Regions from separate parts of the Bradyrhizobium sp. th-b2 genome, predicted to be linked through region 4. Evidence: predicted binding sites of a transcription regulator. Region 4 holds the regulator's gene; each other region holds the start of a gene.
What was found. The regulator PhoB, encoded in region 4, activates phosphate uptake and scavenging genes when phosphate is short. The targets are predictions, from matches to a motif close to TGTCATNNANCTGTCAT.
Positions count from the first base shown of each region.

Region 1: a site for PhoB is predicted at 4,365-4,381, ahead of K359_RS0127000 (inorganic phosphate transporter). Genes of this name have one in related genera too.
Region 2: a site for PhoB is predicted at 5,255-5,271, ahead of pstS (phosphate ABC transporter substrate-binding protein PstS). Genes of this name have one in related genera too.
Region 3: a site for PhoB is predicted at 5,923-5,939, ahead of ppk2 (polyphosphate kinase 2). Genes of this name have one in related genera too.

Region 1 is NZ_AUGA01000024.1:71,208-78,550, reverse strand. It holds gene K359_RS0127015 (LysR family transcriptional regulator) at 1-290, shown strand, start outside; gene K359_RS0127010 (cytochrome P450) at 341-1,522, opposite strand; gene K359_RS0127005 (LysR family transcriptional regulator) at 1,661-2,569, shown strand; gene K359_RS0127000 (inorganic phosphate transporter) at 2,692-4,320, opposite strand; gene K359_RS0126995 (UdgX family uracil-DNA binding protein) at 4,773-6,236, opposite strand; gene K359_RS0126990 (ImuA family protein) at 6,494-7,288, shown strand.
Region 2 is NZ_AUGA01000051.1:5,389-12,731, forward strand. It holds gene purL (phosphoribosylformylglycinamidine synthase subunit PurL) at 1-785, opposite strand, end outside; gene K359_RS0137520 (PaaI family thioesterase) at 948-1,427, shown strand; gene K359_RS0137525 (alkaline phosphatase family protein) at 1,778-4,000, shown strand; gene pstS (phosphate ABC transporter substrate-binding protein PstS) at 4,159-5,211, opposite strand; gene K359_RS0137535 (DMT family transporter) at 5,445-6,422, shown strand; gene K359_RS54250 (tetratricopeptide repeat protein) at 6,677-7,327, opposite strand.
Region 3 is NZ_AUGA01000002.1:139,473-146,815, forward strand. It holds gene K359_RS0103605 (aldehyde dehydrogenase family protein) at 1-461, opposite strand, end outside; gene K359_RS0103610 (transketolase) at 784-3,150, opposite strand; gene K359_RS0103615 (Lrp/AsnC family transcriptional regulator) at 3,293-3,754, shown strand; gene K359_RS0103620 (hypothetical protein) at 3,992-4,219, shown strand; gene K359_RS0103630 (fumarylacetoacetate hydrolase family protein) at 4,690-5,862, opposite strand; gene ppk2 (polyphosphate kinase 2) at 6,104-6,967, shown strand; gene K359_RS0103640 (DUF6294 family protein) at 7,109-7,343, shown strand, end outside.
Region 4 is NZ_AUGA01000007.1:280,546-287,888, reverse strand. It holds gene pstA (phosphate ABC transporter permease PstA) at 1-659, shown strand, start outside; gene pstB (phosphate ABC transporter ATP-binding protein PstB) at 656-1,474, shown strand; gene phoU (phosphate signaling complex protein PhoU) at 1,486-2,202, shown strand; gene phoB (phosphate regulon transcriptional regulator PhoB) at 2,333-3,043, shown strand; gene K359_RS0113880 (GcrA family cell cycle regulator) at 3,285-3,797, opposite strand; gene K359_RS61220 (hypothetical protein) at 4,058-4,297, opposite strand; gene K359_RS0113875 (aspartate aminotransferase family protein) at 4,296-5,504, shown strand; gene argF (ornithine carbamoyltransferase) at 5,504-6,430, shown strand; gene K359_RS0113865 (Hsp33 family molecular chaperone) at 6,656-7,343, shown strand, end outside.

The sequences.
Region 1 (7,343 bases), on a different contig from region 4:
GCAGCGCGCATGCGGAAATCGGTTTGCGGGTGCTGCAGCCCGCCGGCTTGCACGAGTTGGTCGAGGGCAAGGTCGACCTGCTGATAGCCCGCGGTCTTGGCCACCATCCGGGCTATCGCTGCGACCGGGTCAATGAGGGATCCGGTTTGGGTGATTGGCTGATTGCGCCCGAAGGCACCGCGGATTGTCCCGAGGTCATCAGCTTCCGCCAGTGGCTGCGCGCCCTGGCGGCCGAGAAGGGGCTCGCAAACCACCGCCGCCCTCGTCTGGTCGGCAGCATCGGGAGTTGAGGCGACCGCAAGAGCGCGTTCGCAGCGCTACGCTGACGCAGACGCGTTCGTCACGAATCCCACCGCACTGGCAACGACACCGGACCGCGGAACACCCAGCCGCGGACAACCGGCGGAGCCTCCTCGCGGAGGCGCAGATTGCGCAGGCGTTCGAACAGCATCGGCGCCACGATCTTGCCGACGGTGAGCCGCGACACCCAGGTGCCGGCGCAGAAATGCGGTCCGGCGCCGAACGCCAGATGCGATTGCTTTGGCCGCGTCACGTCGAAACGATCGGGATCGGCGAAGCGGCTGCCGTCGCGGTTCGCTGCGCCGACGCAGAGGCCGATCTGAAGGCCCTCGGGCAGCGCGGCGCCGGAGAGATCGACGCTGCGGGTGACGCGGCGCGGATACATGCCGATCGGCGAGATCCAGCGCACCGCCTCCTCGAGCGCTGACGGCCATAGCTCCGGCTTCGCCAGCACGCTGTCCTTCTGCACGGGATTTTCCAGCAGGCCGAGCACGAGGGTCAGGATCGCGTCGCGCGGCTCGTTCAGTCCGCCGCCGATGATCACCTTGATGTTGGCGCGGATGGCTTCGATCGGCATCTGCGGATCGGCATTGACCATCGAGGACAGGATCGAGGGATTTGGATTGCTGCGGTGAAGTTCGAGCGCCGCGTCGATCGCGGTATCGACATCGGCGCTCGCCTGCATCGCCTTGCGCTCGATCTCGGCATCTGCGGCATAATTGCCCGCGCCGTCGATCAGCGCCTGCGACCACTCGGCCAGGATCTGCCACGGCATCTCGCGAAAGCCGATCATCGCCAGCAGGCTGAGCGAGGCCATCGGCGCCGCAAGCGCGGCGAACAGATCGGCCTCGTCGGCCGCGGAGAGGTCGCCGATCAGTGTCTCCGCGATTGCGGTGAATTTGGGCGCCCAATACTCCTTGATGGTGGCAGGACGAAACGAGGGCTCGATCGCCTTGCGGCCGATCGCGTGCTCGGCACCGTCCTTGCGCATGAAGGTCGGCCCCATCACTCTGTTGACCAGCGAGGCGGGATTGTCGGCCGAGTAGGTCGCGGGGTCACGCTCGATCCGCGTGATGTCATCGAAGCGCGTCACCAGCGTCAGGCGGGCGGATTCGACGAAGACCGCCGGCGCCATCTCGCGCAGGCGGCGGAAGACCGGGTAGGGGTCGTCGAGCAGGTCCTGATACGCGATGTCGGTGACGACAGGCACGGTGCTGGTCATTGGTCTTCCCGGGAACGCCTCTTCGCCAAGGCTAGCGTCGGGTGCGCAATCGCTCAATTCGATGGGGTCGATCAGGCCAATCGAAATCTTGCATGACCTCGTGATAGGCTTGGCCGCCAGCAATACGGGAGGTGCAGCGTGGTGGCCAATTCCTCGATCGATCCGATCGACATCGGGACCTTGCGGACGCTGGTGCTGGTGTACGATTTGCAGTCGTTCTCTGCGGCAGCCAAGCGGCTCGACGTCAACCAGTCCACGATCAGTTACGCGATCGAGCGGCTGCGTGGCGCGCTCCGTGACCCGCTGTTCGTCCGCAACGGCAACGGCGTGACCGCCACGGAGCGCTGCGCGGCACTGGTCGGCTCGGCGCGGGACATGATCGGCGAGATCGACGGGCTCGCCGCACCGGCGGAATTCGATCCGGCGACGGCCGAGGGGAGCGTGACGATCTCCTGCAACTACCACGAACGCCAAACCTTGATCCCGCAATTCAGCGCGCGGCTGCGGGCCGGCGCGCCGCTCGTTCGTCTTGTCCTGCTCGACGCCGCCGGCCACGGCGACGTCCATCTCAAGCAGAACCAGTGCGACATCGTGCTCGGCCCGGTCGGGATCGTCGGCGAGAGCTTCTTTAGGCGCCACATCCTCACCGATCACTATGTCTGCGTGATGGATCCGGCCAATCCGCTGGCGCGCGGCCGGATCGCGCTGTCGGCCTATGCGAAGGCCGAGCATGTCTTCATCACCCACAGCGGCGAGTGGCAGCCGCTTTATCTCGAGGCACTGAAGGCGAAGCAGATCGAGATCGAGCCGTTGGTCAGCCTTCCGAACCATGACAGCCTGGAGCGCATCATCGCCGGCACAAAGCTGGTCGCGACCACCCCGCATCATCTGGCGCGGGCGATGCGCGGCGGCCTGCATGTCGCTGCGCTGCAGTTCCGCGTGCCGATCTCGATCGACATGTACTGGAGCGCCAGGACGGCCAAATCCGGCCTGCACAAATGGGCGCGCGGCCTGCTCGCCGAGGACGCCCGGGCTTGTGCTGCCTGAGCCGCAGTCTTTGAAGACGGCCGTCGCGAAACGTCCTCCATCACGCAGCAAGGCCCGCGCTGGCGGCGCGGGCCTTGCGTGTTTCTTGCGTGTCTTGCCAGAGCCGCCGCGGCTCTCGCGGGTCAGAACACCCGCGAGAAGATCACGTAGAGGCAGCCCGACAGCAGGATCGCGGCGGGGAGCGTCAGCACCCAGGCCATCACCATGTTTCTGATGGTGGCGACCTGGAGGCCGGAGCCGTTGGCCGCCATCGCGCCGGCGACGCCTGACGACAGCACGTGTGTGGTCGAGACCGGCAGGCCGAACATGTCGGCGGCGCCGATGGTGGCGGCGGCAACGAGTTCGGCCGATGCACCCTGTGCGTAGGTGAGATGGGTCTTGCCGATCTTCTCGCCGACCGTGATGACGATGCGCTTCCAGCCGATCATGGTGCCGAGGCCGAGCGCGATCGCGACCGCAACCTTCACCCAGGTTGGGATGAATTTGGTGGCGCTGTCGAGCGAGGCCTTGTAGGCGTTCAGGGTCGCGACCTCTTCCTTGCTGAGGTCGTTTTCCTTGTCCTTCATCAGGAAGCGGATCGCCTCCGAGGTCAGGTACATGTCGTTACGGGTGTTGCCGACGACTTCCGCCGGCACCTTGTTCAGCGAACCGTACTTCTGCACCTGGTCGCCGACGTCCTTCACCAGCACCGACAGCGAGGGATAGGTGCCTTCGCTGATGTGGTGCGACGAGACGTATTGGGTCACCGCCGGGCGGGGATCGCCGATGATGCTGTGGCCGGCGCCCTTGGCCGCGACCACCTTGGAGGCGGCCTCCGAGGTCTTCTGGAACTGGGCCACCTGGCTCTCCGGCAGCGCGCGGTTCAGCGCGTAGGCGGTCGGCACGGTGCCGATCAGGATCAGCATGATCAGGCCCATGCCCTTCTGGCCGTCGTTGGAGCCGTGGGCGAAGCTAACGCCGGTGCAGGTCAGGATCAGCAGGCCGCGGATCCAGAGCGGGGGCGCCTTGTTGCCTTCCGGCGCGGCGTAGAGCGCCGGGTTCCTGATGATCATCTTCAGCAGCAGCAGCAGCCCGGCGGCGCAGATAAAGCCGACCAGCGGCGACAGCAGAAGCGCGTAGCCGATCTCGGTGGCCTTGCCCCAATCCACGCCCGAGGTGCCGTCACGGCCGCGCAACAGCGCGTTGGCGACGCCGACGCCGATGATCGAGCCGATCAGCGTGTGCGAGGAGGAGGCGGGCAGGCCGAAATACCAGGTGCCGAGATTCCACAGGATCGCGGCGATCAACAGCGCGAACACCATGGCAAAGCCGGCGCCGGAGCCAACCTGCAGGATCAATTCCACCGGCAGCAGCGAGACGATGCCGAACGCCACCGCGCCGGTCGAGGTCAAGACGCCGAGGAAGTTGAACAGGCCGGACCACATCACCGCAGCTTCCGCCGGCAGCGAGTGGGTGTAGATCACGGTGGCCACCGCATTGGCGGTGTCGTGGAAGCCATTCACGAACTCGAAGCCGAGCGCGATCAACAGCGCGACCAGCAGCAGCAAGTAGGGCAGGTAGGAGGTGACCCTGGTGCCGGTGGCGTCGACGTCCGAATAGATGCTGTAGGCAACGTACAAAAGTCCCGCGGCAAGGATGCCGAAGAAGATGATCATCGTGAGCGGGTTAAAACCCTTGTCGAGATTGGGCCGCGACGCCGGCTGTATCGGCGCTCCATCGGCCAGCGATGAATTGAGTGTAATGTCGGTCATTTTGACGCCCCTCGTAGTTGGAGGGGCATTTTTGACTGATGGAGTTGAAGGTTAGATGACAAGCTCAACGTTGTTTTGCGCAGCGCAAGCAGGTGCTTGAATCCGCGCCATGCGTCATGCGCTGAATCTTGCTGCTTCTCTTTGAAATCGTTTGAACAGTCCCGCGAATACGGACACGACGGGACTGGCGCGCGCGGTGGATATCGCACGATCATTCGTGCGCATCGTCGGTCCAGGACGGCTGTTTCGGGAGTGAGGATGAGGTGGCGCGCCGCACGATCGGGGCTAGCAAACCGCGCAGCGCGCCCGCCTCAGGGTACGTCATGGCGTGAACATGACGCCCGATGCCCGTAGACACGTGAGGGTATCACGGATCAATTCAAGGTTGTAGGGATTTATCAGCGTTTTGAACAATTTCACGTTGAAGTGTGATCCTGCAGTTCCCCCGGAACTCAAGCCGCGTGGGCTGAATTGCGCAGCTGATTTGCGGCGATTTTCAGATCGTCGATAAAGCGTTGATATTCCAGCGCCTTGGCTTTCTCGTCGGGCAGCCGCAATAGATAGGACGGGTGTACGGTGACCAGCACCCTGGTTCCGTCATGCTCGATCAGCTGGCCGCGGTTCCTGTGGATAGGTGTGATCTTGCCGAGCACGCTCTGCGCGGCCGTGGCGCCGAGCGCCACCACCAGTTCCGGCTTGATGGCGGCGAGCTCGCGCTCATACCACTGCCGGCAGGCGCGGATTTCCGGCGTGCCCGGCTTCTGGTGCAGGCGGATCTTGCCGCGCGGCACGAACTTGAAGTGTTTCACCGCATTGGTGATGTAGACCTTGGCGCGCGCGATGCCGGCTTCCTCAAGCGCGCGATCGAGCATCTGCCCGGCGGGACCGACGAAAGGATGGCCGGCGAGATCTTCCTTGTCGCCGGGCTGTTCGCCGACCAGCATCAGCGTCGCGCCTTGCGGTCCTTCGCCGAACACGGTTTGCGTCGCGTCCTTCCATAGCGGGCAGGCGCGGCAAGCGGCGGCCTCGTCGCGCAAGGCTGCGATCGCGTCGTGAGTTTGCTCGTCTTGAGTTTGCTTGTCTTGGGTATGCGCGTCGCGAGTTTGCTTGCGGGGCATCGGCGTATCCTGCCGCTGCTGCGGCGCGGCCGCCTTGCGGGCGATGAAGGGGCCGCTGGTCATGCGCATGGCGTCTTCGATCAGAGGTTTAATGATCGAGTCCTCGGGCAGGTTCCTCCAATAGGCTTGCGGGATCTCCATCACTTTCAGCCGCGCGGGATTGAAGCGGCCGTTGTCATGCCGCCGCCAGGCCTCCTCGAGCCGGTCCTCGCTCGGCACCTCGGATTTGGCGACGCCCGGCGTGATCGAGATCGCGTGCCCGTCCCAATGTGCGCAGAGGTCGGGGGTCAGGATCGACCACGGCATGTCGGCGAAGCGGCCGGCGAAGAACGGTGCGGCATGCTCGACGATGCGATGCTCCGGCTCGAACCAGGCGACGTAATGCGCCTTCTGCTCGCGGCCGATCTCGCGGAAGCGCAGATGCGCGTGCATCCTGTCGATATCGCGATAGACCGCGCGCGCCATCGCGTGGACCTCGGCGACATCAGGATCATCAGTCGCGCTGAGCAGATCGTGATGGCTGCGCAGCCGCCACAGCAGGCGATAGAGCAGGGCGATGCGCTCGTCATTGCGATGCAGGATCGCGGTCCTTGCCAGCTCGACGAATTTCGCTGTGACGTTGAACTGCGTCTGCGGCGTGTCGGGCAATTCATTCACGCAGGATGCCGACAACAGTTCGTCGTCGCTGCGTACCGTCCACGTGACATCCGACGGCTTCACATCATTCAGCGCCAATCGCCGCGCGGCCTTGCGCCAGCCTTCGAAATCGGTGTCGTTGTCGAGCACGATGATACGCATGCGATTGCTCCGTTTCCGTCACGCCGCCATTTTCCGGGCCGGCGCGCCCGAGGCTGCGGGCGAACCGGCTAACGTTCGGGTTGGACGCTACTGAATCTCATTGATTCTACTGGTGAATCACGAAACTCACCAATCCGATTGACTCCGCCGGCCCTGTTAGCTTTATATTAGAACATACCATGAACAATTGAGCCAGTCTCTGGTTCGTTGTTCAGGCAGTGACGGCCTCAAATTTTCAAGTTGAAGGAGCGGCGCATATGAACGGCGCACGCACGGGTACGCTTGCGTCTCTGCGCGGCAGCATCGCGCGCATCGAGGCGCCATCGGAGGCGGCGATGCCGAACCGCATCGCGCTCGGTCACGCCAGCGCGGACGCCATGCTGCGCGGCGGGCTTGCGGCGGCAACGTTGCACGAGGTGTTCGCCGCCGGCCATCAAAGCGGGGCGGCGACCGGCTTCATCGCGGGGCTTGCCGGACGGCTCTCAGCGCGCAAGCCGCTGGTCTGGGTGCGGCAGGATTTTTCCGATCGCGAAAACGGCGCGCTGTCGATGCGCGGGCTCGCCGAGCTCGGTCTCGATCCGCGCCTGCTCGTTACGGTGCGCGCCGCCGATGTCGACAACGGCTTGCGCACGGCGGCTGATGCGCTCGCCTGCGATGCGCTCGGCGCCGTCGTGCTCGAGATCTGGGGCCATGCGCGCCAGCTCGACCTCGTCGCCAGCCGCAAATTGACCCTGGCCGCGCAAGCCTCCGGCGTCACCGCGCTGGTGCTGCGGATCGCGGCAACGGCGATCCCCTCGACCGCGGAGACGCGCTGGATCGTGCGCGCGGCGCATTCGCCGCCCGGCAATGCCGCAAGCGTCTGGGGCGCGCCGCGCTTCGACGCCGAACTCGTGCGCAATCGTCATGGCCCGGTCGGGCGATGGATCATGGAATGGAAATGTGATGAGTGCCAATTCAGTGAACCGTCGGCGTATCCTCAGCCTGTGGCTGCCACGCCTGCCCATCGACCGCATCAAGCGCAAGCTCGCGCAGGACATCGCCTCGCAAGCTGATGCTCGGGACATTCGGCAGGTGGCAGGGCTCCCTCTCCCGCTTGCGGGGGAGGGT
Region 2 (7,343 bases), on a different contig from region 4:
TTTTCCATGATCTCGAGGCAGGCTTCGAGCAGCAGCTTTTCGGCGAAGGGATCGCCGACCTGCACGGTCGGGCGCTTCTCCTCGGAGGCGTCGTCGAACTCGGCCGAGGCCATCGAGGCGCCGTGAATGCCGTCGCGGCCGGTCTTGGAGCCGAGATAGACGATCGGCATGTTCACGCCGGAGGCCGCTGCATAGAAGATCTTGTCGGCATCGGCGAGGCCGACCGCCATCGCGTTGACCAGGATGTTGCCGTCATAGCGGGTGTGGAAGCGCACCTGGCCGCCGACCGTCGGCACGCCGAACGAATTGCCGTAGCCGCCGACGCCCGCCACCACGCCCGACACCAGGTTCCGGGTCTTGGGATGCTCGGGCGCGCCAAAGCTCAGCGCGTTAAGGCAGGCGATCGGCCGCGCGCCCATGGTGAAGACGTCGCGCAGGATGCCGCCGACGCCGGTGGTCGCGCCCTGATAGGGCTCGATGTAGCTCGGGTGGTTGTGGCTCTCCATCTTGAAGACCACCGCCTGGCCGTCGCCGATATCGATCACCCCGGCATTCTCGCCGGGGCCCTGGATCACCCAAGGCGCCTGGGTGGGCAGACCGCGCAGATGGATCCGGGACGACTTGTACGAGCAATGCTCGTTCCACATTGCCGAGAAGATGCCGAGCTCGGTGAAGGTCGGAACCCGCCCGATCAGCTTGAGGATACGCTCGTACTCGTCCGGCTTCAGCCCGTGGGCGGCGACGAGTTCGGGGGTGATCTGGGGCTCGTTCTTGGGGGCGTTCATGGGTCCCTTAATAGGTAGATCGAACGGGGGCGAAAAGGCCTTTTACGGGGCATTTTCGGCCTGTCCAGAGCTTTACGGCGGCCCGGGGTTCGCACCGGGATTTGCACAATGGGGATGGATCGGATTTAAGGACCCGAACCCGATAATTGAAGGCCATATTTCGTGAACGAGCTCGCCAAGACCGCATTCAACCGCCGCCCCGACCTCCATGTCGAAACCGAGGGCGAATTCGCCGGCTGGCGGACCTGGACCCGGGACAATTTCGAGACCCATACCGGCCCTTTTTACCACCGCATGGACGAGAACGGCCGCATCAGCTGCGCGTTCCGGGTCGCCAAGAGGCACCTCAACGGCTCCGGCAATGTCCATGGCGGCTGCTTCATGACCTTTGCCGATTACTGCCTGTTCGCGCTGGCCGGCTCGGTTCTCCAGGGCCCCGGCGTCACGGTGTCATTCGCCTCGGAATTCCTCGACGCGGCCCGCGAGGGCGACCTGATCGAATGCACCGGCGAGGTCACCCGCGCCGGCATGTCGCTGATCTTCGTGCGGGGCATGCTGACCTCGGCCAAGCGGCCGCTGTTCACCTTCTCCGGCACCATCAAGCGGGTGAAGCGCAAGGCGCCGGCACAGACACCCGTGTGAGGCTCGCCAGAGCCTTTTCCGTTCCGATTGAATCGGAACGGGGCTCCAGATTTTTATTTTGACGCGTTTTCTTCACGCGAACCGGTGCCCACTTCGCTCGGAAACGCTTTCGATCTGTGGACGCCCGCCGTCATCCGGCCGTTACATCGGCACGATTGAATCGAAAGCGCAGCTCTAGCTCGTTGTGTTCTCGCGCGTTCTTTGCGTGAAGCAATCAAACTGCAGTTGTGACACGACGACGCACTGTCGTTGCGTCGTCGCGCACGCGTCACATGCGCGTCAGCCAAGCCCCTGAAGATTGCTGAACGGTTTCCGTATGTGCAATCGCGCAGCGAGGTTGGGGCATTCTCATGAAATTGAAGACGTTTGTTTCCGTCACGTCGGCGATGTCGCTTGTCGCATCGTTAGCGTGCGTTGCAACTCCGGCGTGCGCCGGTCAGGACGGCGACAATGGCGATCGCGGCTTCGGCGATTCGCGCGATCATGATCATGATCATGACGGCGACCATCATGGCCGCAAGCCGCGCGTGGTGATGATCTCGCTCGACGGCGCCAAGCCCGATTTCATCCAGAAATTCATCGAGAAAGGCGTGCTGCCGCGCGACGGCGGCCTCGCCCGGCTCTCACGGCGCGGCGCAGTGGCGCTGCAGAACGTGACGGCGTCACCGTCGCTCACCGCAGTGTCACATATTGCGATCGCGACCGGCTCGACGGCGGTCCATAACGACATCCCCTCGAACACATTCGAGCCGATCGTCGGCCCTATCACGGGCAGCATCAGCGGCTTTGCGGCGCCGATCGGCGGCTACAGCGAGAGCCCGCTCGGGCCGTCGCCGCACCCGACGGCACAGCCCCTGTGGGTGCAACTGCGCCAGCAGGGCAAGAAGGTCATCACGGCGACCTGGCCCGGCGGCGACGGCGCCGACATCTCCATCAACAACACCGTGGTGCAGCCGGCGCAGCCCACCCGCATCACCGACTTCACGGTCCCGTTCGGCGCGTTCGGCGGCATCGGGGCCCAGGGCTTCTCGCTGTCGCGCAGCGACTTCACGGCCGATCCGTCCATCGTGGCGGCGCTACAGGCCGCGGGCCATTTCTCGTTCAGCCCGGTGCTGGTGACCTTGGCACCGATCGAGACGTTCTCGTGCTCCTCGGCGGCGAGTGCGACCTGCACCGGCGCGTCGACGCTCGACGTCAAATATTCGATCCGCGTCGCTGCCATCGACACCACCAACGATCGCAAGGTGAACTACGACACGCTGGTGTTCTTCGATGCCAACCGCGGCATCACCGCGGGACCGTTCCACGCGCCGTCGACCGGACCGGCCTACGTCAAGTTCGGCGGCGAGAACGCACCGTTCTTCTTCGAGGGCAGCGGGGCGAAGGTCGGTGCTGCGTACTTCGTCTCGGCGCTGTCCCCCGACCTCTCGGTGGTGCGCTTTGCCCGCTACGGCGCCAACTTCATCCCGCGCAACACGCCGGTCCTCGCCGATGTCGACGACATCAACAACAACATCGGATTCTGGCGTCCGCAGGCCGACTTCCGCATTCCGGAGCGGCTGAGCCCCGGCTTCACCAACTTCCCCGACGTCGAGATCGAGACGATGTTCGAGGACATGGTGAAGACCTTCGTGCGCTACCAGGCCAATATCGGCGAACGCGCGATCAAGACCCATCCGGACGCCGACCTGGTGATGGTCTATATCGAGCAGCCCGACGGCTCCGAGCACCAGTTCCTGCTCACCGATCCGCGCCAGGGCACTAATCCAAAGGACCCGAATTCGATCGGCGCCAACCAGGACCCCGCCAAGGTCAAGCGATACGCGTCCTACATCCGTTTCGCCTACCAGACGGCTGACAGGGCGGTGAAGCAGATTGCCGATGCGGCGGGCCGTGACAGCAACGTGATCGTGGTGTCGGACCACGGCTTCGCGCCATTCCACACCTCGGTCAATCTCACCAACATCCTGCGCAATGCCGGTATCGACACCAGCAAGGTCGGGATCCGCACCTCCGGTCCGGCCGCCGACATCTACGTCAACCTGCAGAACCGTGAGCTCGGCGGCACTGTCGATCTGGCGACCTACCGGACCCTGGTGGCGCAGATCACGGATGCGGTGAAGAACGCGGTCGACCCCAATGCGCGCTTCAACTACTCGCTCAAGGACCAGCGCATCTTCACCGTCGTCGAGACCCGGCCGCTGCAATGCGACGCCGGAACCGGACAGTGCCTCAGCAAGACCGTCGGCCAGGATTACGGTGACGTGTTCGCGCTGATGGCGCCCGGCTACAATTTCGACGGCATCCAGAATCCCGGCGTCGCGCGCCAGGGCGACGCGCCGTTCAGCGCGGCCACCACCGCGCTGTCGATGCCGAACTTCTATGGCGCCCATGGTCACGACCCCGAGCTTCCGGTGATGAGCGCAACCTTCATCGCCGCGGGTCCGCAGATCCGCCACGACAGTGTGGTGCGGCACATGCGCAATATCGACGTGGCGCCGACCATCATGCAGATCCTGGGCACGACGCCGCACCAGGTCGATGGCGAGGTGCTGCGCGAGGTCCTGCGCTAGGATTGCATGCAGACGTCAAGCGATGGACGCGAGCTCCGGCGTCCATCGATCGTTCTAAAGCGTTTTCGAGCGAAGTGGGACCGGTTCGCGTGAAGAAAACGCGTCAAAAGAAGCCAAAGCTTCGGTTCTGATTCAATCAGAACCGAAAGCTTGGGCCATCAGCGCTTTCCGGGCACCGCCGCCGACGCCGTCAGCGCCTCGAAATTGTGCTGCCAATACAGCTCGATCTGCTCGACCAGCGTGACTGGCAAGGGAACGTAGTTGAGCAATTGCGCCTGAGGCTTGCCGCTTTCCAGTGACCAGCGCAGGAAGTCGATCGCGGTCGCCGACCTGTCGGGCGATTTCGGCTGCTTGTGCATCAGCACGAAGGTCGTTGCCGTGATCGGATACGCGTCCTCCCCCGGGGCGTTGGTCAGGACCAGGTAGAAATCCTGCGTCGTTGTCCAGTCCGCACTTGAAGCCGCAGCCTGGAACGATGCAGCGTCCGGGGTAACGAAATTCCCGGCGCTGTTCTGCACCAGACCGAAGGAAATCCGGTCGAGCCGTTGCAACGCATAAGAGTATTCAAGATAGCCAATCGCTCCGGGAATCAGGCCGACAAGCGAGGCGACGCCGTCATTGCCCTTGCCGCCGAGCCCGACGGGCCATTCGACCGACGTGCCCTCTCCGACGCTGGCCTTCCACTGCGCGCTGACCTTCGAGAGATAGTTCGACCAATTGAACGTCGTCCCTGAGCCGTCGATCCGATGCACGACGGTGATCGCCGTGCGCGGCAGCTTCAGATCGGGATTGACGGCTTGAATGGCCGGGTCGTTCCAGGATCTGACCTTGCCGAGATAGATGTCAGCAAGCAGTTGTCCGGTGAATTGCATCTGGCCCGGCTTGACGCCCTCGATGTTGACCACAGGCACGACGCCTCCGATCACAATCGGGAATTGCACCATGCCGAGCTTATCGAGCTCTTTCGGATCAAGCGGCATATCGCTTGTCCCGAAATCGACGGCCGCCTTCTTGATCAGGCCGACGCCGATGCTCGAGCCCACCGACTGATAGCTGACGTCGTTGCCGGTCTTTGCCTTGTAGCCGGCGATCCATTTCGCCATCACGGGCGACACGAAGGTTGAGCCCGCACCCTTCGTCTCCGCAGCCAAGCATTGCGTTGCGACGACCAGAGCAGTGAAAATGATCGGTAATCTGAAATGCTTCGTCATGCGCTCGAGCCTAGCAGGACGAGCGGTAATTCCGTGTGGGCCAGGTCACAAAACTGTAACAAGGGCCGGAGCCCCAAATGGTGGTTGGCGCCGCCGGTCCCGCGCCGCGCCCGGGCGCAGCTGCAAACCGCCGAGCGGAATATCGACGCAAATTCAAAGCCCTAGCCTTTCGCCCCACCGCCAAGCTACATTCGCTCCGTCGCGCGCCCAATGCGCGAAGGGAGCCAATCAAGGTGCCGAAGAGCACAGCGAAGACGGGCAGCGTGACGGCTTCCGCGATCACACCCACTCCGTCGACGTCTGCGCCGGGCGCACGCGGCTGGCGCGACTATGCGCTGCTCGTGGCGCTGGCCTGCTGCTGGAGCTCGACCTATCCGCTGACCAAGATCGGGCTCGGCTCGATCCCGCCGGTCACCTTCATCTCGGCGCGCTCGCTGGTCGCCGCAGCCTTCCTGCTCGTGGTGCTGCGGATCCGCGGTATCCGCATCCCGACCGACCTCAAGGCCTGGAAGCTGTTCGCCTTCCAGCAGACCATCAACTCGACGATCCCGTTCCTGGTGATCACCTGGGCGCAGCTCTATGTGCCGGCCTCCAACACCGTGGTGCTGGCCTCGACGACGCCGATCTTCGCCTTCCTGATCACCTGGGCGATCACGCGGCACGAGCCCGCCTCGCTGCTCAAGCTGGCCGGCGCGATCCTCGGCCTCGCCGGCACGGTCGCGATCATCGGCCTCGACGCGCTCTCAGGCTTCGGCAAGGAGATCTTTGCCGAGATCGCGATCCTGCTCGCGACCGTGTCGTTCGCCTGCGCCACGATCTTCGGACTGCGGCTGTCGGATTACGATCCGATGGTGGTCGCGGCCGGCTCGCTGTTGTTCGGCGGAACCGTGCTGCTGCCGGTCGCCCTGATCATCGACCATCCCTGGACGCTGCACCCGACGCCGCAGGCGCTGGTCGCAACCGTCGTCATGGGCATCTTCTCGAGCGCGTTCGGGTTGATGCTGTTCTACATGTGCCTCACCCGGCTCGGCACGCTCACCACCAATGCGCAGGGTTATCTGCGCATTCCGATCGGCGTTGCGCTGTCCGTGCTGCTGCTCGGCGAATCCGTGCCGTCGAACCTGGCGCTCGGCCTCGTGCTGGTCATGGCCGGCGTCGCCGCGATGACGGTGCCGGCTGAGGCCATCAAGCGCTGGCTGCGCAAGCTGTAGCCGCGGGCATTTGTACACACAGCTCTATCGTCGTCATTGCGAGGAGCTCGCGACAAAACTGCAAAGCAATTTTGCGCTGAAGCGACGAAGCAATCCATCTTTCCGCGTATGCGGTGCGGTGGATTGCTTCGCTTCGCTCGCAATGACGAGTCGCATCCATTCAACGGCCGCTCATGCAGACAGCTGCTTCCCGGCGATCGAGAGCCACTCGGCCTGCGCGTCGCGCAGATATTTCGGCGCGCGCCGCATCTGGATCAACAGCTCGTTGAACACCATGCGCGCCTCGGCGGTGCGGCCGACCAGCTGCAACAACAGGCCATAGCGGACCCGCGCCTCGGCGCCGGGAACTGCGTGACCGCCTGATATTCCTCCAGCGCCTCGTCGAGCCGGCCGATCTCGGCGAGCGAACGGGCATAGAGCAGATGCCCTTCGGCGGACTCGAAATCCGGCCAGCGCTCGCGCAGGGCGTCGAGCGTCGCCAGTGCTTCAGCCGGCTGCTTGCGGGCGAACTGCGCCTCCGCCTTGGCCAGCGCGTAGGCCGGATCGTCGCCCTGCGGCAAGCCCAAGACGTGGTCGTAGTGGCTCTCGGCCTCCTCGAAGCGCCCGACATTCTGGCACTCCGCGGCCAGCGCCGCTCGGTTGGCGATGGTATCGGATGTCGCAAGCCGGTCCGACAGTTCGCGATAGCGCTTCTCCGGATCGAGCCGGTTGGCGACGCGCTTGCGCGCCTGCGCGGCGCCCGGTCCGCCCCACCATTCCGGGATCAACTCGACGACGATATAGGCGAGCGCGCCGATCAGCGGCACCATCAGGATGATGAAGGCCCAGGGCTGCAGGCGCCCGGTGCGCGCGGCGTGATAGATCAGCGAGATGTCGAGCAGCAAAATGACCAATGCAACAGGCATTGCGGATCCCCGCGAA
Region 3 (7,343 bases), on a different contig from region 4:
ATCTGGTTGAGCGGCCAGTTCCAGGGGGTGATCATGCCGATCACGCCGACCGGCTCGCGCACGATCACGGCGGTGCCCATGGTCTCCTCGAACTCGTACTTCTTGAGCACTTCGAGGGTGTTCATGAGATGGCCGAGGCCGGCGCCGGCCTGCAGCTTCTCCGCCATCGGCAGCGGCGCGCCCATCTCGTCGGAGACGGCGGCGCCGATCTCCTTCATGCGGCCCTTGTAGACCTCGATGACCTTGGTGAGCAGCGCGACGCGCTCTTCGCGGCTGGTCTGGGAAAACGTCTCGAACGCGCGCTTGGCGGCGGCGACTGCCTTGTCGACATCGGCCTTGGAGCCGAGCGCAATCTCATACATCGCTTCTTCGGTCGCCGGATTGACGACAGGGGTGGACTTGCCTTTGACGACCGGATCGACCCAGGCGCCGTCGATGTAGAATTGCATGCGATTGACCATCGGAAACCTCTTGTACGGGGCGTATGGAATGGGGAACGAAAGCGTTCGGCAGGCATCCTTGCACGAAAGCCCGGCGAATTGAACCCGCCATATGCGGGACGCGGCTCGTGCGCGCCCGCGAGATATAAGGTCCGAGGCAAGCGGCTGGCAAGGCTTCAACCGTCGCCCCGGCGAAAGCCGGGGCCCATAACCACCGATGTTGATGCGGTGGAAGGCTGGGGCAACGAGTCGCGTTCACAACGCCCATTCGTGGTTATGGGTCCCGGCTCCCCGTGCGCAATTGCGCACTAGGCCGGGACGACGATGGGGAGCCAGCAACGCCTCACACCGCCATTTTGCGATGCCGCACCGGCGCACCGACGGAGAGGCTTTCCGCCGCGTCGATGATGGCGTTGGCGTCGATGCCGTAGTGGCGATAGAGGTCGCCGATCGTGCCGGTCTGGCCGAACTGCTCGACACCCAACGCCTCGAGGCGGTGGCCGCGCACGCTGCCGAGCCAGCCGAGCGAGGCCGGATGGCCGTCGATCGCGGTCACAATGCCGCAGTCGCGGCCGAGCGGCGCCAGCATCCGCTCGATGTGACTCAAATGCTGCACGCCGCGGCGGTCGCGCCGCAAATTCCGTGCGGCGGACCATCCGCCATAGAGCCGGTCGGCCGAGGTTACCGCCAGGAGACCGACGTCGCGGTGGCTCTCGCCGATCAGGCCGACCGCCTCGATAGCCTCCGGCGCGACGGTGCCGGTATAGGCAATGACGATGTCGCAGTTCGGACCCGGCTTGCGCATCCAGTAGGCGCCGTCGGTGATGTCGCGCTGCAGGTCCGGCGTCATGATCCGTTGCGGCTGCTCCAGCGTTCGCGTCGAGAGTCGCAAGTAAACCGAACCGCCCTCGGCGCCCTCGCGCTGCATGTGGCCGAAGCCCCAGCCCATGATCACGGCAAGTTCATCGACAAAGGCCGGATCGAACGAGGCGAGTCCGTCCTGCCCTAGACCGATCAGCGGCGTCTTGATCGACTGATGCGCGCCGCCTTCCGGCGCCAGCGAGATGCCCGACGGCGTCGCCGCCACCATGAAGCGGGCGTCCTGGTAGCAAGCATAGTTCAACGCATCGAGGCCGCGCTCGATGAAGGGATCGTACAGCGTGCCGACCGGCAATAGCCGCGCGCCATTGATCTGGTGCGACAACCCAAGCGCCGAGAGCATGATGAACAAATTCATCTCGGCGATGCCGAGCTCGAGATGTTGTCCCTTCGGCGAATATTCCCAGGTGAAGGCGGATGGGATCTTCTCCTGCCGGAACAGGTCGTGGTTCTCCGCCTTCGCGAACAGGCCGCGGCGGTTGACCCAGCCGCCGAGATTGGTCGACACCGTGACGTCGGGCGACGCGGTGACGATGCGCGAGGCCAGCTCGCTGTCGCCGCGGGCCAGTTCGTGAAGCACGAGGCCAAAGCCCTGCTGCGTCGACATCTGCGCCGAGGCCTTGAACGCCAGCCGCTCCGGCAAGTCGATTTCAGGTGCCGACAGCCGGCGGCGCCCCTCGCGGTTGAACGGCGCTTCCGACAGGAAAGCCTCGAGCTTCGTCGGCTCCTGCGACAGGCCCTCGAACTTGTCCCACTCATGGCCGGTGCGGATGTTCTGCGCGGCGCGCCACCTCTCCATCTGCGCCACCGTCATCAAGCCGGCGTGGTTGTCCTTGTGGCCCTGCATCGGCAGGCCGACGCCCTTGATGGTGTAGGCGATGAAGCAGACCGGGCGGTCGTGATCGACAGCCTCGAAGGCCTCGATCATGCTCGCCATGTCGTGGCCGCCGAGGTTCGACATCAGCGCCAGCAACTGGTCGTCGCTGCGGCGATCGATCAGGGCCGTCACCTCGCCCTGGTCGCCGATATCGTCGTGCAGATGCTTGCGGAACGCAGCACCACCCTGGAAGCAGAGCGCCGCGTACATCTGGTTCGGGCAATTGTCGATCCAGCGCCGCAACGCCTCGCCGCCCGGTTCGGCGAACGCCTCGAGCATCAGTCTGCCGTACTTCACGATCACCACGTCCCAGCCGAAATTGCGGAACATGGTTTCGAACTTGGCCCACAACCCTTCGCGCACCACGGCATCGAGCGACTGGCGGTTATAGTCGACCACCCACCAGGTGTTGCGCAGGCCGTGCTTCCAGCCTTCCAGCAGCGCCTCGAAGATATTGCCCTCGTCCATCTCGGCGTCGCCGACCAGCGCGATCATGCGGCCCTCAGGCCGGTCCTTCATCCAGCCATGCGCCTTGACGTAATCCTGCACCAGCGAGGCGAACAAAGTCTGCGCCACGCCGAGGCCGACCGAGCCGGTGGAGAAATCGACGTCGTCGACGTCCTTGGTGCGCGACGGATAGGACTGCGCGCCCTTGTAGCCGCGGAAATTCTCCAGCTTGTCGCGGGTCTGGTGGCCGAACAGATACTGGATCGCGTGGAACACCGGGCTCGCATGCGGCTTCACCGCGACGCGGTCCTGCGGCCGCAGCACCGAGAAATACAGCGCCGACATGATGTTGGCGAGCGAAGCCGACGACGCCTGGTGACCGCCGACCTTCAACCCGTCGCTATTTTGCCTGACATGGTTGGCGTGGTGGATGGTCCATGACGACAGCCACAGCACCTTGCGGGCCAGGGCTGTGAGCATATCGAGGCGTTCAGGCGCGATTCCCATGACGATGTTCCTGGCGATGCTCCGGGCGATATCTCCGATATTACTGCCGCGGGGACCGGCGAAAATCTCAATTCCACGCGACAACACAGAAAAAATTGGGATAAATTCCCACGATCCGGCCGCAACCAACGAGTTCATCTCAATGCCTGCCCTCGACGCCATCGACCGCAAGATCCTGAGTCTGCTCCAGACCGACAGCCGCATGACCATGCAGGAATTGGCCGACAAGGTCGGGCTGTCGGTGTCGCCCTGCCACCGCCGGGTCAAGCTGCTCGAGCAACGCGGCGTGATCTCTCGCTACATCGCAACCGTCGATCAGAAATCGATCGGGCTGCATGTCTCGGTCTTCATCTCAATCAAGCTGGCGCGGCAGAAGGAGGAAGATCTCAACCGCTTCGCCCGCGCGATCTCGAAATGGGACGAGGTGCTCGAGTGCTACCTGATGACCGGCAACCGCGACTATCTGCTGCGCGTCGTCGCCGCCGACCTCTCCTCCTATGAAGCATTTTTGAAGAACAAGCTGACCCGGCTCGACGGCATCGCCTCGATCGAGTCGAGCTTTGCGCTGAGCCAGGTGAAGTACTCGACCGCGCTGCCGGTGTGAGTGTCGCTTGCATCTGAATGGTGCCATCGGTCGCGCCAAAATGTACACCGTCGTCCCGGCGAAGGCCGGGACCCATACGCCGCAGCAGTTGTTGTGAGAGGTCGAGGTGCAACCCCGGAAGCAGCCCGGAGCCGTTGTCCACCGGGCGCCTTCACGGGATTTGCGATATGGTCGCGAGCGATCCCCCCGCATTGGTCTCCCGGACACCTGGAGGAAACCGCCGCGAAAGCCTCGTCAATGGCCGCAATGATTGTCGTCGCCCTCGCCTCAACCGCGGCGGCAACCGCACAAAATGCCGGAGATCCACCAGACAACAAGAAGCCTGTCGCACAGCGCAAGCAGCAGGCGAAGGACCAGCCCTCGGGCCAGATCTTTTGCAAGAACGGCGTCCCTTGTCGCCCGGTGAGGAAAGGCTGCCATCTTGAGCAGCAGTCCGGCGGCTTCAACGAGGAAGTCTGTCCGTGACCGGGGCACGCCAGCGCCGAGACCGACACGGCGCAACAGCCCAGCTACGGCGCGATCCACACGCCGGTCACGATGATGGCCAATGCGACGGCAATCACCAGCATATCCGTTGCAAGCCAATCGGGCAGTCCCTTTGACCATTCGCGCATGTCCGCGACTCCTTCTGTTCGCGTCCGAGCCGATATGCTGACACGGATCATGCGCCGGCGAGCGTGAAGCAGATCACACAAATCGGGAAAAAGTGGCAATCCAAATTTCGCTGCGCGCAGCGCGCTCAAGTTGCAGCACACGATCGACCTGCCGCGCAGGTTTCTGAACATGTTCGGGCTGAGTGCGCTTGCGCTGCGCGTCTCCGGAGACGCAACCCACCGTGCCGCTCGCGGCGAAGATGGTGGGTTACGCCTTCCGCCTTCGCTCGTTGAGCTACGGCGGACGTGGTCGGCTAACCCACCCTACGCTCTGCCCGCGCCCTACAGCACCTTGCGCTGTGCCAAATTCTTCATCAGCGCACCGACGCCGAAGGTCCAGGGCTCGCATTCGTCGCTGCCGCGCATGCGGTTGACGAGCTTGCCGAGCTGGGGCGCGGCAATGGTGACGATGTCGTCGCGCTTGTGGGTGAAGCCCTCACCCTTGGCGTCGCGGTCCTTGACCGGCGCGAACATCGTGCCGAGGAACAGCGCAAAGCCGTCGGGATATTGGTGCACGGGGCCGATGGTCTGGGCGACCAGATCGGTCGGGTCGCGGCTGATCTTTGAGATCGAGGAATGGCCTTCGAGCACGAAACCGTCCGCGCCCTTCACGGTCAGGCCGACATCCATCTTCCTGACGTCGTCGAGCGAGAAGGTCTGGTCGAACAACCTGAGCAGCGGGCCGATCGCGCAGGACGCGTTGTTGTCCTTGGCCTTCGACAATAGCAGCGCCGAGCGGCCTTCGAAATCGCGCAGATTGACGTCGTTGCCGAGCGCGGCGCCGACGATCTTGCCGGCGCCGGACACGATCAGCACGACCTCCGGCTCCGGATTGTTCCAGGTCGACTTCGGATGCAGCCCGGCATCCATGCCGGTGCCGACCGAGGACAGCGTCGGCGCCTTGGTGAACACTTCCGCGTCCGGGCCGATGCCGACCTCCAGATACTGGCTCCAGGCGTTCTGGTCGATCAGCACCTGCTTCAGCTTCATCGCCTGCTCGGAGCCGGGCTTCAGCTTGGAGAGATCGTCGCCGACCAGCCGCACCACCTCGGTGCGGATCGCTTCCGCCGAGGACGGATTGCCGCGCGCCCGCTCCTCGATCACGCGCTCCAGCATCGAGATCGCGAAAGTGACGCCGGCGGCCTTCAGCACCTGCAGATCGATCGGCGCGAGCAGATGCGGTTTTGCGCCGTCGCGGCGATCCGGCGGCGTGTTGGCGAGGATCGCGTCGAAATCGCCGAGCCGCTCGCCTTTGGTCGCGCGCAGCGCCGCGGCGGGATCGCTCTCCTCGCACAGCGCACTCACCGTCGGGAACCGTGCCGTGACATCGAACACGCCGTCCGTCCGCACCGCGACTACGGCCGGGCCGCCGGCCTGCGGCAGCCAGACCCGTCCGACCAGCGTGCCGGCGGTCGCGTCCTCCGGCAGGACGTCTTTTGGCGTGAGCGAAATCATCGGCGTCTCCCATTGTTGTCGGCGCTTGTTAGCACAGTCCCGCCGCCTGCGTGAAACAGCGGTCATGCCATTGTCATAGAGGGGTAACATCGCCCGTCAATGCTTCCGTCGATCCATCTAACACACTGAAAGACGGACCTGCATGACCGCCCCCCACCTCACCGACGAAGCCTCCCGAGATGAAGCCTTGCGTGACGAGGCCTTGCACGACGAAGCCTTGCGCGCCCGCATCCACCAGGAGATGGCCGACAGCCTCGATGAGGAACTCGAGCTTGAGCTCGACGACGACAGGCTCAACGGGCTCGACCATGACGGGGCCGCTGGACATCCGTCGATCGACCGCAAGATCTATTTCCGCGAATTGCTGCGGCTGCAGGGCGAGCTGGTGAAGCTGCAGGACTGGGTGCAGCACGAGAAGAAGAAGGTCGTGGTGCTGTTCGAGGGTCGCGATTCCGCCGGCAAGGGCGGCGTCATCAAGCGCATCACCCAGCGGCTCAACCCGCGCATTTGCCGTGTCGCCGCGCTGCCGGCGCCGAACGAGCGCGAACGTACGCAATGGTATTTTCAGCGCTACGTGTCGCATCTGCCGGCCGGCGGCGAAATGGTGCTGTTCGACCGCAGCTGGTACAACCGCGCCGGCGTCGAGAAGGTGATGGGGTTCTGCACCGACGAGCAGTATGAGGAATTCTTCAATTCGGTGCCGGAATTCGAGCGCATGCTGATCCGCTCCGGCACCATCCTGTTGAAATACTGGTTCTCAATCACCGACGAGGAACAGGCGTTCCGCTTCTCGATGCGTATCCATGACCCGCTGAAGCAGTGGAAGCTGAGCCCGATGGACGTCGAGGCGCGGACCCGCTGGGAGCTCTACACCAAGGCCAAGGAGACGATGCTGGAGCGCACCCATCTGCAGGACTCGCCGTGGTGGATCGTCGACGCCGTCGACAAGAAGCGCGCCCGGCTCAACTGCATCTCGCATCTGCTCGACCAGATCCCGTATCAGCAGGTCGTACACCAGCCGGTCGTGCTGCCGCCGCGGGTGCGCAACCCCGACTATCACCGCGGCCCGATCCCGCCGGAGATGTATGTGCCGGGACGGTATTGATCTAACCACATGCGCGCCCGCCCCCCGGGGAAGATCACTAAATCGCGATCGTAGATTGTGAGGCAGCTCACTGGTCTTCTTGCACGCCCACCTTAAACCAGAGGTTGTCCGCAATTCGCGGGCTAAAAGGAGGCGTAGGCAATGTTGAAGGAACATCGCGAAAGCAAGAGTTCATCGACCGACCAGCCGGAAACTCATAAGGGTGTTGCGACACATGCTGTCCAAACCCTTGACCTCAGTTGGAGCGCGCCTATCCGTTATGGCGATTGCAAGCTGTCCGGCTTCTTGAACGGCACCCTGAACAACGGCCCAACGCTCAGGCTTCGTTCTGACGGAACAGCAGAATTGTTGGCGAAATTTTTCTCAACTGACGACG
Region 4 (7,343 bases):
GTCTGCTCAACGCCATCGTCGGCTCGGTCATCATGACCGTGATCGGCGTCGGTATCGGTGCGCCGCTCGGCCTGTTCGCCGGCACCTACCTCGCCGAATACGGCAAGAACGACAAGCTCACCTCGGTGATCCGCTTCATCAACGACATCCTGCTCAGCGCGCCCTCGATCATCATCGGCCTGTTCATCTATGGCGCGGTGGTGGTGCCGATGCGCGGCTTCTCGGCGATCGCAGGCGCGCTCGCGCTCGCTGTGATCGTGATCCCGGTGGTGCTGCGCACCACCGAGGACATGCTGCTGCTGGTGCCCAATCCGCTGCGCGAGGCAGCCTCCGCGCTCGGCCTGCCGCGCTCGCTGGTGATCAAGCGGATCGCTTATCGTGCAGCGCGATCCGGTCTGATCACCGGCGTGCTGCTGGCGACCGCCCGCGTTGCCGGCGAAACCGCGCCGCTGCTGTTCACCGCGCTGTCGAACCAGTTCTTCAGCTGGGATTTGACCAAGACGATGGCCAACCTGCCGGTGACCATCAACAATTTCGTGCAGAGTCCCTACGCCTACTGGAAAGAGCTGGCGTGGAGCGGTGCGCTGCTCATCACATTCACTGTGCTCGCGCTGAACATCGGCGCGCGCATCCTTGGTGCCGAAAGGGCCGCAAAATGACCGAGCTTTCCGTCTCCACGACTGTCGCGAGCCACGTTCCCCAGGTGCCGCTGCCGGAAGCGCCGCCGAAAGTCACGGTGCGCAACCTCAACTTCTATTACGGCGAGCACCACGCGCTGAAGAACATCAACCTGACGCTCGGCACCAACCGCGTCACGGCGTTCATCGGCCCGTCCGGCTGCGGCAAGTCGACCCTGCTGCGCATCTTCAACCGGATGTACGATCTCTATCCGGGTCAGCGCGCGGTCGGCCAGCTGATGCTGGACCAGACCAACATTCTCGATCCCAAGCTCGACCTCAATCTGCTGCGTGCGCGGGTCGGCATGGTGTTCCAGAAGCCGACGCCGTTCCCGATGACGATCTACGAGAACATCGCCTTCGGCATCCGCCTCTACGAGAAGATCTCGAAGTCCGAGATGGACGACCGGGTCGAGAAGGCGCTCCGCGGCGGCGCGCTGTGGAACGAGGTCAAGGACAAGCTGAACGCTTCCGGCCTGTCGCTCTCCGGCGGCCAGCAGCAGCGGCTGTGCATCGCGCGCACCGTGGCGGTGCGTCCCGAGGTGATCCTGTTCGACGAGCCGTGCTCGGCGCTCGACCCGATCTCGACCGCCAAGGTCGAGGAGCTGATCCAGGAGCTCTCCGAGGATTACACGATCGCGATCGTCACCCACAACATGCAGCAGGCGGCGCGCGTCTCCGACAAGACCGCCTTCATGTATCTCGGCGAGCTGATCGAGTTCGACGACACCAACAAGATCTTCACCTCGCCGAGCGATCGACGCACGCAGGACTACATCACCGGCCGGTTCGGCTGAGGAGACAAGCGATGGCTTCTGAACATACCGCCAAGGCATTCGACAGCGACCTGCAGGAGTTGACCCGCCTGGTCGCCGAGATGGGCGGCCTCGTCGAGCGCATGATCACCGAGTCGGTCGACGCGCTGATCCGCCGCGACGTCGCGCTGGGCAAGCGCGTGGTCGCCGCCGACATCGAGATCGACAATCTGCAGCGCGTCATCGAAGAGCGCGCGGTGCTGACGATCGCTCGCCGCCAGCCGATGGCGATCGACCTGCGCGAGATCGTCAGCGCGATGCGCGTCGCGACTGACCTCGAGCGGATCGGCGACCTCGCCAAGAACATGGGCAAGCGCGTCGCGGCGCTGGAGAGCGATTTCCAGCCGCTGAAGCTGATCCGCGGCCTCGAGCACATGACCGACCTCGTGCTGTCGCAGGTCAAGTCGGTGCTCGACGCCTATGCCGCGCACGATCTGCCGGCGGCGATGAACGTCTGGAAGGGCGACGAGGAGGTCGATGCGATCTGCACCTCGCTGTTCCGCGAACTGCTCACCTACATGATGGAGGATCCGCGCAACATCTCGTTCTGCATCCATCTGATGTTCTGCGCCAAGAACATCGAGCGGATCGGCGACCACGCCACCAATATCGCCGAGACCGTGTTCTACATGATCGAGGGCCAGCAGATCACCGACAAGCGTCCGAAGGGCGATATGACCAATTTCGCCACCACGGTGCCGGGCAACTAGGGCATGATCCGCATCGGCGGAACCGGATTGTCGTCGCGACAAACCGTTTCCCACGGGGAATATGCTCAGGGGTTGAGTGTTTCGGTTTGCGTTTGGGCAACGGATCACCACAGAGAAAGAACTTAGACCGATGAGCGCACGCATTCTGGTAGTCGAAGACGAGGAAGCGCTGACGACACTGTTGCGCTACAACCTCGATGCGGAAGGCTACGACGTCGAAACGGTGGGACGCGGCGACGACGCCGACACCAGGTTGAAGGAGCGCATCCCCGACCTCGTTGTGCTGGACTGGATGCTGCCGGGCCTGTCCGGCATCGAGCTGTGCCGCCGCCTGCGGGCGCGGCCCGAGACCAAGCAGCTTCCGATCATCATGCTGACCGCGCGCGGCGAGGAGAGTGAGCGCGTGCGCGGGCTTGCCACCGGCGCCGACGATTACATCGTCAAGCCGTTCTCGGTGCCCGAGCTGCTGGCGCGGGTGAAGGGCTTGCTGCGCCGTGCGAGCCCGGAGCGGCTTGCCACCGTGCTGACCTATGGCGATATCGAACTCGACCGCGAGAAGCGCCGCGTGGCGCGCTCCGGCCGCCCGATCGATCTCGGGCCGACCGAATATCGTCTGCTCGAATTCTTCCTCGAGCATCCCGGCCGGGTGTTCAGCCGCGAGCAGCTGCTCGACAGCGTCTGGGGCCGCGACATCTATATCGACGAGCGCACCGTCGACGTGCATATCGGCCGCCTGCGTAAGTTGCTCAATCCGGGCCGCGAGCAGGATCCGATCCGCACCGTGCGCGGCGCCGGCTACGCGCTCGACGACCGCTTCGCGAAGGCCGAGCCGCAGCCGTAACGGCCGTGTGGCATTCATAAACCGCAACACGTTGTCGTCCCGGCGAAAGCCGGGACCCATACGCCGCGGCCGGCGCAATCGGCACGCGGCCAGACGGCTTTCAAACAACACCCATTCGTGGTTATGGGTCCCGGCCTGCGCCGGGACGACGCCGGTGATGCATCCGGGCTACGGTTCTCACAAAAAAATCCCCGCTTTCATGGGGATTTCTTTTTCAGTCCTACGCCAGTTTCCCGAGTGCTCACTTGATCTGCGGTTTCGCCGACGGCCGGCGGCGATCGCCGGCGGGCTGGTAGGCGACGCGCGAGTGGTGTGCGCAATAGGGCAGGCCGCCGAGCGCCTTGCCGCCGCAGAAGAAGAATTCCGGGCTCGATGGATCGCCGACCGGCCAGTGGCAGGTGGCTTCGTTCAGCTCGAGCAGCGACAGCCGCTGGCTCATCGGCACCACGTTGTCGTAGGAGATCGGATCGGGCTCCATCTCGACCTCGAAGGCATGCGCCAGCGCGGTGTTGCCGCGCGAGACCGGACGCGCCACCCGCATCATGTGCTGGGCGGGGCGGGCCTTGCGCTGCCGCGGCGCGGCCGTGGAGGGGGCCTTGGCGCGGCCGGAGAGGCCGAGCCGATGCACTTTGCCGATCACGGCATTTCGCGTCACATTGCCAAGTTCCGCGGCGATCTGGCTGGCCGAGAGGCCAGACTCCCAGAGCTTCTTCAGCTGCTCGACGCGATCGTCGGACCAGGTCAATACAGTCATCGCATTCTTCCTTTCGCATGGCGCCGGCCAGTCATTGGAGCGACGCTGCGAGCCAAATCCGGGTCAAAATCCCAGCGGCCAGAATCCCTTAGCCCTCGCCGGGCGCGGTCTTGCGCCCGAACGTTTACGTGTGACACGAAGGCTACTTAGAGGGTCCAGTACTGCCGCACGAGATGTCGTACCCGACAGGCCAAACGCTACAATATGGCGTGACTCTGGCGCAAGAGTCCGCGGCCGTGCGTCCACATGTTCCCACAAAGTTAAGCACTGTAATGAGGCTTTTCCACCGCACCGGAATGCTCCGGATTGCGCTCGTTTCGCATCGCAGGAAGGCCGGCAAAGGCCGGCTCCTGGCGATTGACACCTACTGGCCGCAGCATAGAATGGCTGCACGTGCCGCCCGCAAAGGCGGCCGTTTTGTTTTCCGAAGCTGGCCGTTGCTGCACTGGCGTCAAGGCGCGCACGGCAATTGTCGGCTTCAAACCGGCAGTGAACGCCATGACCAACAGCGCCTCGTCGCATCTGCTCCCCGTCTTCGCCCGGGTCGATCTCGGCTTCGAGCGCGGTGAGGGCGCCTGGCTGATCGCAACCAACGGCGACCGCTATCTCGACTTCACCTCGGGCGTTGCGGTGAACGCGCTCGGGCACGCGCATCCGCATCTGGTCCAGGCGCTGCAGGAACAGGCGACCAAGCTCTGGCACATGTCGAACCTGTTCAAGAGCCCGGACGGCGAGGCGCTGGCCGCCCGGCTGTGCGAGCAGAGCTTTGCCGACTTCGTGTTCTTCTGCAATTCCGGCGCAGAGGCGATGGAGGGCGTGATCAAGCTGGTCCGCCATTATCACTTCTCCAAGGGCCATCCCGAGCGCTACCGCATCATCACCTTCGAAGGCGCCTTCCACGGCCGCACGCTGGGCACGCTGGCTGCGACCGGCTCGCCAAAATATCTCGAGGGTTTTGGCCCGCCGATGGACGGCTTCGACCAGGTGCCGCACGGCGACATCGAGGCCGTCAAGAAAGCGATCGGCCCGCACACTGCCGGCATCCTGATCGAGCCGGTGCAGGGCGAGGGCGGCGTGCGCTCGGCGCCGCAGGCGTTCTTCAAGGCGCTGCGCGCGCTCTGCGACGAGCATGGCCTGCTGCTCGCATTCGACGAGGTGCAGACCGGTATGGGCCGCACGGGCGATCTTTTCGCCTACAAGCGCACCGGCGTGACCCCTGACGTGATGTCGCTGGCGAAGGCGCTCGGCGGCGGCTTCCCGATCGGCGCGGTGCTGGCGAGCGCCAAGGCGGCTGAGGGCATGGCGCCGGGTTCGCACGGCTCGACCTTCGGCGGCAATCCGCTGGCGGTCGCCGCGGCCAATGCCGTGCTCGACGTGATGCTGAAACCCGGCTTCTTCGAGCACGTGCAGAAGATGTCGCTGCTGCTCAAGCAGAAGCTAGCCTCCGTCGTCGACCGCTATCCGTCCGTGCTGGCGGACGTGCGCGGCGAGGGGCTGTTGATCGGCGTCAAGGCCGTGGTGCCCTCCGGCGACCTGATCGTCGCGCTGCGTAACGAGAAGCTGCTCACCGTTGGCGCCGGCGACAATGTGGTGCGCTTCCTGGCGCCCCTGATCGTCACCGAGGCCGAGATCGACCAGTCGATCACAGCGCTCGAGCGCGCCTGCTCTGCGCTGGCGGCAACCCAGCCGAAGAAGGCGGCGGGATGATGAGCAAGCCTGTCCGCCACTTCCTCGACATCGACGAGGTGCCGCTCGCCGAGCTGCGCAACATGCTGTCCGCTGGCGCCGCCATGAAGGCGGCGCGGAAGGCGCATGAGAAGGGCAGGAAGCCGCTTGAGGGCAAGACGCTGGCGATGATCTTCGAGCGCCCGTCGACCCGCACAAGGGTGTCGTTCGACGTCGGCATGCGCCAGCTCGGCGGTGAAGCCATCATGCTGACCGGCGCCGAGATGCAGCTCGGCCGCGGCGAGACCATTGCCGACACCGCGCGCGTGCTGTCGCGCTATGTCGATGCGATCATGATCCGCATCCTCAACCATGACGCGCTGCTCGAGCTCGCGGCGCATGCCACCGTGCCTGTGATCAACGGCCTGACTCGGCGTTCACATCCCTGCCAGGTGATGGCCGACCTCATGACCTATGAGGAAAATCGCGGTTCGATCGAGGGCAAGACGGTGGCCTGGACCGGCGACGATAACAACGTGCTGGCCTCCTGGGCGCACGCCGCCGAGCGCTTCAAGTTCCAGCTCAATGTCGCGACCCCGCCGGAGCTCTCGCCGAAGAAGCCGATGCGCGACTGGATCAAGGCGACCGGCGCTCCGATCGTGCTCGGCACCGATCCGGAAGCCGCCGTGCGCGGCGCCGACTGCGTCGTCACCGACACCTGGGTGTCGATGGGCGACAAGGAGGGCGAGCACCGCCACAACGTGCTGAAGCCCTATCAGGTCAATGCCAAGCTGATGTCGCTCGCTAAGCCGGACGCACTGTTCATGCACTGCCTGCCCGCGCATCGCGGCGAGGAGGTCACCGACGAGGTGATCGACGGCCCGCAATCCGTGGTGTTCGACGAGGCGGAAAACCGCCTGCATGCGCAGAAGGGCATTCTGGCCTGGTGTTTCGACGCGGTCGCCTAGTCGTAGGTCACTAACGTTGTCGTCCCGGGCAAGCGCAGCGCGACCCGGGACCCATAACCACCGCTGTCAATTGTTGTGAAGGCTGGGGCCTCAGCTGGATGCATCAACCGACAGTGGTGGTTATGGGTCCTGCCCCAGTGCGCAATTGCGCACAAGGCAGGGACGAAGAGTTCGCGTTTAGCTCAACCCCTTTATTTCATGGTTCGAGACCCCAGATAGAGCGCCATGGTTTCACAATCCCCTGACATCAAAATCACGCCCGAGGCGCCGGTTCGCGCGCCGTCAGCGGTTCCTGTCGACGATGCCGTGCTGGCCTTCGAGGTCGGCGCGCTGGATCTGCGCGGCCGGCTGACCCGGCTCGGCCCCGCGCTCGACGAGATCCTGCACAAGCACGATTATCCGCCCGCGGTGGGCAAGCTGCTCGGCGAGGCCATCGTGCTGACCACGCTGCTCGGCTCGTCGGTCAAGTTCGAGGGCCGTTTCATCCTGCAGACCCGGACCGATGGTCCGGTCTCGCTGCTGATCGTCGATTTCCAGGCGCCCGACCGGCTGCGTGCCTATGCGCGTTACGACGAGGCGCGCCTCAAGACTGGTCAGAGCTCGGGCGAGCTGCTTGGCAAAGGCCATCTCGCGATGACCATCGACCAGGGCGCGAACACCACCAGCCGCTACCAGGGACTGGTCGCGCTCGACGGCGGCGGCCTCGAAGAGGCGGCCCACGAATATTTCCTGCGCTCGGAGCAGATTCCGACCCGGGTGCGCCTTGCGGTCGGCGAGGAGATGCGCGGCGGCGAGGGCGGCAAGTTGCACTGGCGCGCCGGCGGCATCCTGCTGCAATTCCTGCCCAAGGCGCCCGAGCGCGCCAAGCAGGCCGATCTGCACCCCGGCGATGCGCCGGAGGGCACGGCCACGC